One region of the Micromonospora sp. NPDC049081 genome, then DNA from elsewhere that is predicted to be linked to it. Evidence: riboswitches for the same ligand, from Rfam matches in the RefSeq annotation. Region 1 holds a riboswitch; the other holds the start of a gene.
The links. Region 1 has a riboswitch for thiamine pyrophosphate ahead of thiE (thiamine phosphate synthase). Riboswitches for the same ligand answer to the same signal wherever they lie in the genome.

Region 1 (3,036 bases):
CCGGGGGCGGTGTCGACCCGGCGCAGGGCGAGGGTGACCAGTTCGGTGCCGGAGGCCCGGATCGCCTGTTCCAGCACGTGCAGGTTGGCCGCGCCGCCGGTGCCGAGGATGAGCCGGGAGGTGAAGGTCTGTCCGGCGATGGTGAGGGGCATCCGGGTCACCCGCCCTGGGCGGCGCTGAGCACCTCGACCCGGTCGCCGTCGCGCAGCTCGGTGGCGGGCCAGCCGCCCCGGGGGACCACCTCGCCGTTGACCGCGACGGCGATTCCGCGCCGCTGCCCGGTGACCGTGGCGACCAGGTCCGCGACGGTCGTGCCGCCGGTCAGCTCGCGTCCGACGCCGTTGACGATCAGTCGCACGTCTTCCTCCTCAGTGGAACCGGTCGGCGGTGAAGGGGGTGAGCAGTGGGTCCGGCTGACCGGTGACGATCAGGTCGGTGATCAGGTCGGCGGTGACCGGGGTGAGCACGATGCCGTGCCGGTGGTGGCCGGTGGCGGCGAGCACGCCGGGCCGGTCGGGCAGCGGGCCGAGGATCGGCGCGTTGTCCGGGGTGCCGGGGCGCAGCCCGGCGGTGGCCTCGGTCAGCGCGTACTCGGCGAGTTCGGGGACGAGGTCGACGGCGGCGCGGAGCAGCCGCAGCACCGCCCCGGTGGTCACCTCGGTGTCGGTGCGTTCCTCGACGGTCGCCCCGAGCACCACCTCGCCGTCGTCGCGGGGGACGAGGTAGACCGACTCGCCATCGGCGTACCCCCGGATGACGTGCCGGAAGCCGGGCGGGCGGTGGTCGGGCGCGCGCAGCCGCAGCACCTGGCCCTTGACCGGGCGGACCGGCAGCCCGGTCAGCGCGGCGGCGCCGCAGCCGGCGGCGACCACGACGACGGGCGCGTCCACCTCGGCCAGTCGGGTCACCGCGCCGGGCAGCAGGGTCGCGCCGGCCCGCTCGGCGGCGACCCGTAGCGCGTCGACCAGCCGGCGCGGGTCGACCTGGTGGTCGCCGGGGGCGACCGCGCCGCCGCGCAGCCGGGGGGTCAGCGCCGGTTCGCGGTCCCGCAGCTGCGACGGGCGCAGCGCGCTGATCGGCAGCCCCAACCCCTGCTGGTACGACCAGAGCCGGCGTGCCTCGGCCAGGTCGTCCCCGGTCAGCCCGACGACGAGGGTGCCGTCGGTGCGGTAGCCGAACTCCGTTCCGGTGGCTTCGGTCAGTTCGGCGGCGAAACCCGGCCAGCGGGCGGCGGACGCGGTGAGCAGCCCGGTCAGTTCCCGTTCCCCGAAGTACGCCTCGGCGACCGGAGCGAGCATCCCGGCGGCGACCCGGGACGCGCCGGAGCCGGGGGCCGGGTCGTGCACGGTCACCCGCAGGCCCCGGGTGGCGCAGCGCCAGGCGATCGCCAATCCGACCGGCCCCGCGCCCACGATGGCGACGTCGGGCCGGGTCAGCACGTCAGTGCCGCGATCAGTTCGGCGGTGGCCCGGCCCGGGTCGGCGGCGGTGGACAGCGCCCCGACCACCGCCACGCCGTACGCCCCGGCGGCGCGCAGCGCCGGCACGGTGGCGGCGGTGACCCCGCCGATGGCGATCACCGGCACGGCGACGGCGGCGACGACGGCGTGGATGCCGGCGGGGCCGATCGGGTCGGGCAGGCCGGTTTTGGTGGCGGTGGGGTGGCACGGGCCGACGCCCAGGTAGCTGGCCCCGGCGGCGACGGCCCGGGCGGCGGCGTCCGGTTCCCGGGCGGTCGCGCCGAGCACGGCGGCTGGGCCGAGGACCCGGCGGGCCGCCGCGACGGGCAGGTCGTCCGCGCCGACGTGGCCGCCGTGGGCGTCCACCGCGAGGGCGACGTGCAGCCGGTCGTTGACCAGGCAGGTCGCCTCGTACGGCACGCAGAGCGCGCGTACCCGTCGGGCCAGGTCGTACGCCTGCCGGTCGGTGGTGTCGTCGGTCACCCGGACCTGGACGACGAGGTCGGCGCGGGCCACCGGGAGGGCGGCCCGTACGACGGCGAGCGGGTCGCACCCGGGGCGGGTGTCGGTGATCAGATGCAGTCGGCCGAGGGACGGCACGGCAACTCTCCTCCCTGCGCCGGCATTACCCGGATCAGGTTCGACGGTCGGGGGCTCTCAGCCCCCCTCTCAGCCCGGTGTACCGGGCTCCCGTGGGTCACGTGCCTGTGACCGTACGACAGATCCGCTGATCCGCCAAGGGGTGTTAGATTGATCCAGGACCATCGATGCGTACGGCTGTGGGCTTGTATCCACATAAGCCGGAAAAGCGAGTCGCCGATACCGAATCGTTACATGCTCATGCCTTGCCGGAAACCAATCCAGCGGCGCTAATTTGTTCAACCGATCGACATTATTCCGGTGCGGAGCCTCGGCGTGGCCCGCACCTGATCGCCACTGGTGCGGACCTCGGCGGGCCCACACCGATCCGACCGGGGACGGTCTGCGGCGAGTCGTCCCCATGCCCCCACCACTGTCCAGCACGGACAAAAGGAGCATGGAGTGTCTCCATCCCGCCATCGCCGCGCCCGTCGCGGCCCACTGGGTGCCGGTCTACTGGCCCTCTCCCTACTCGCCAGCGGCCTGATCGGCGGCACCGCCGCCCAGGCCGCTCCCGTCGCGGCGGCCCAGCCACAGGCCGCACCGGCACCGGCGGCAGCCGCCGCCGACCCCTTCTCGGTCCTGGTCTTCTCCAAGACCGCCGGCTTCCGGCACGACGCCATCCCGGCCGGCATCGCCGCGATCCAGAAGCTCGGCACCGACAACGGGTTCACCGTCGACACCACCGAGGACGGAGCCGCCTTCAACGACACCAACCTGGCGAAATACCAGGCGGTGATCTGGCTCTCCACCACCGGTGACGTCCTCGACGCCACCCAGCAGGCCGCGTTCGAGCGCTACATCAAGGCCGGCGGCGGCTACGCCGGCGTGCACGCCGCCTCCGACACCGAGTACGACTGGGCCTGGTACGGCAACCTGGTCGGCGCGTACTTCTCCGGCCACCCCGCCAACCAGCAGGCCACCGTCAAGGTCGAGGA
Region 2 (3,036 bases), on a different contig from region 1:
AGCGCCTCGCCGGCGCGTACCGTCAGGTCGGTGGGGGCCAGCCGGGGTGGCAGGCCGAGCCGGTCGGCGGTGAGCAACCCCGCACCGGGCGGCCCGGTGGCCGGCCGGGACCCGGTGGGGTGGCCGGGCACCCAGACACCCTCGGCGGCGAGCGCGGCACCGTGCGCGGCGAAGACCGTCGCCGGTGGCCCGTCGGCCCGGACCCCGCCACCGGGGGTCAGCACCACGACCCGGTCGACCAGGGGCAGGGCGTCGGCGACCCGGTGTTCGACCAGGACCAGGGTGGTGTCCGGGTCCAACGCGCCGGCCACCGCGCCGCGCACCAGCTCCGCCCCGGCCGGGTCGAGGTTGGCCGTCGGCTCGTCGAGCAGCAGCAGGCCGGGCCGCAGCGCCAGCACCCCGGCCAGGGCGAGCCGCTGCTGCTCGCCGCCGGACAGCGCCGCGGTGGGCCGGTCCCGGGGGTAGGGGAAACCGACCCGGCGCAGCGCCTCGTCCACCCGGGGCCAGATCTCGTCGCCGGGTACCCCCCGGTTCTCCAGGCCGAACGCGACGTCGTCACCGCAGCGGGCCATCACCAGCTGGGACTGCGGGTCCTGGAAGACGGTGCCGACCCGTTCGCGGGCCTTGGCCGGGTCCAGGCCGTCGATCTCGACGGTGCCCTCCTGCTCGCCGGAGTCCGCCGGCAGCAGCCCGGCCAGCGCGGCCAGCAGGGTGCTCTTGCCGGCCCCGGACGGCCCCAGCAGCAGCACCCGCTCCCCGTGGTCGATGCGCAGGTCCACCCCGCGTACCGCCCAGGCCCGCCGACCGGCGTGCCGCCAGCCGAAGCCGACCAGCCTCACACTCGCCACGTCGCCGGCACCTCCACGATCGTCAGGAGAGGATCAGACCAGGGTGCGGTCACGGCCGGCGGGGAACCGGTCCAGCACTCCGGTCTCGGCCAGCGCGCGGGTCAGGTACCAACCGCCGACCCCGGCGACGACGGCGGCGCTGAGCACGGTCAACGCCGCGTACGGCAGGCGGTAGCTGGTCAGGGCGTACTCGGCGTTCCAGACGAAGAAGTCGAACAGGGCGGCGCTCAGCCCGGTCAACGCCCCGGCCAGCACCGCCACCGGCAGCCGGAACGACCGGTAGCGGAACGCGGCGAAGGCCAGCTCCGCGCCGAGGCCCTGGATCAGCCCCTGCACGATGGTGATCCCGCCCCACTCCGCGCCGAGCAGTGCGGAGACGGTGGCGGCGACGGCCTCGCAGAACAGGGCCGCCCCCGGCTTACGGATCACCAGGCCGCCGAGGACCGCCGGGACCAGCCACACGCCGTACATCACCGCCTGGCTGGCGGGTGCGGCGGCGAATGCCGGGTCGGCGGCCTTCCAGACCAGGCCCCAGGCCCAGAAGATGACGCCGAAGGCCACGGCGATCACGGCGGCGACCACGATGTCGATCGTGCGCCACCGGTTGCTGTTGGTGGTGGTGTGCGGCATGTCGGTGCTCCCAGTCCAGCGATCGAACCAGGAGAAGACGCACGCCGCGCCCGGCGGCTGCCGGACGGCGGCGCGGCTGGAGGTCGACCGAACTCCCTGCGCTGGCATTACCCAGATCAGGTTCGAGGGTCTGCGGGCGGTGCCCGCACTCTCAGCGCTGTGCGCTCCCCTGTCGGATGTGAAGTTGTCTCGGCAGACGCTAGCACCGACCTGCGGCAACGGCCCAGCAGGTCATGGTTCCCGGCATTCGACGTCCCGGGCGCACACCGGGGCGCTGGGTAGGCTGCCGGTCATGCGGGTGGCGGCGCGGGGACTGACGTTCGACGTACGGGCCGGTGGGCCCGAGGGCGGCGAGGTCGTGCTGCTGCTGCACGGCTTCCCCCAGCACGGCGGGGAGTGGGACGCGGTGGTGCCCGCCCTGCACGCCGCCGGGCTGCGCACGTACGCCCCCGACCAGCGGGGTTACTCGCCCGGGGCCCGGCCCGTCGAGGTGGCCGGCTACCGGCTGCCGGAACTGGTCGCCGACGCGGTGGCGGTGCTGGACGCGCTGGGCGTCGACACCGCGCACGTGGTGGGGCACGACTGGGGGGCGATCGTCGCCTGGGCGCTGGCCGCCCGGCACCCGGAGCGGGTGCGTACCCTCACCGCGGTCTCGGTGCCCCATCCGGCGGCCTTCGGGTACGCGCTGTCCACCGACCGTCGGCAGCGGGCGCGTTCGGCCTACATGACGTTGTTCCGTCGGGCGGGCCTGGCGGAGCGGGTGCTGCTGGCCGGGCGGGCGGTGGTCCTGCGCCGGTTGCTGGCCGGCGTCGGTGACTCCGCCCGGGTGGCCCGCTACGCCCAGCCGATGCGCGGGTCGGGCGCGCTGACCGGGGCGCTGAATTGGTACCGGGCGATGTCGGGGCGGGATCTGAAGGCGGTCGGTCCGGTGCCGGTGCCGACCAGCTACGTGTGGAGCGACCGGGACGTGGCCGTCGGGCGTACCGCCGCGCAGGCGTGTGCCCGGCACGTCACGGGGGACTACCGGTTCGTGGTGCTGGCCGGGGTCACCCACTGGATTCCCGACGAGGCGCCGGGGCCGCTGGCCGAGGTGATCCTGGCCCGGGTGCGCCCGGCGGCCTGAGCGGCCCTGCCGGCGGTGGACCGGGCCGATCGGGGATCGTGAATCGGTTTCGGGCGATTGCGGATCGGGCACAGGCGTTGCTGCCGACGGGAGGTGCTCCCGTCGGTCGTACCGTCTCATCCGGAGGTAGCGCGTGTCGAAGGAATCCGAGAAGCAGCGCTGGCAGCGCAACTTCGCCGATCTGCTCCAGGAGTTGCGGGTCGCCCAGACCGGCGTGCAGATCCTCTTCGCCTTCCTGTTGACCCTGCCGTTCAGCAACGGTTTCACCCGGACGAGCGAGTTCCAGCGGGACGTCTACATTCTCGCGTTGCTGTCGGCCGCCGCGGCCACCGCGATGATCATCTCGCCGGTCGCCTTCCACCGGGCGTTGTTCCGCCAGGGTCGTAAGCCGGAGCTGGTCCGGTTCGCCCACCGGATGGCCACCGGCGGCCTGGC

Region 2: another riboswitch for thiamine pyrophosphate. It lies ahead of AB0B63_RS31115 (ECF transporter S component); the one in region 1 lies ahead of thiE (thiamine phosphate synthase).

The regions. Positions count from the first base shown of each region.
Region 1 covers NZ_JBEZEK010000002.1:64,208-67,243, reverse strand. The annotation lists gene AB0B63_RS04180 (thiazole synthase) at 1-152, opposite strand, end outside; gene thiS (sulfur carrier protein ThiS) at 158-358, opposite strand; gene thiO (glycine oxidase ThiO) at 369-1,439, opposite strand; gene thiE (thiamine phosphate synthase) at 1,433-2,059, opposite strand; TPP riboswitch at 2,054-2,162, opposite strand; gene AB0B63_RS04160 (ThuA domain-containing protein) at 2,501-3,036, shown strand, end outside.
Region 2 covers NZ_JBEZEK010000040.1:4,069-7,104, forward strand. The annotation lists gene AB0B63_RS31110 (ABC transporter ATP-binding protein) at 1-848, opposite strand, end outside; gene AB0B63_RS31115 (ECF transporter S component) at 882-1,478, opposite strand; TPP riboswitch at 1,554-1,659, opposite strand; gene AB0B63_RS31120 (alpha/beta hydrolase) at 1,771-2,601, shown strand; gene AB0B63_RS31125 (DUF6328 family protein) at 2,735-3,036, shown strand, end outside.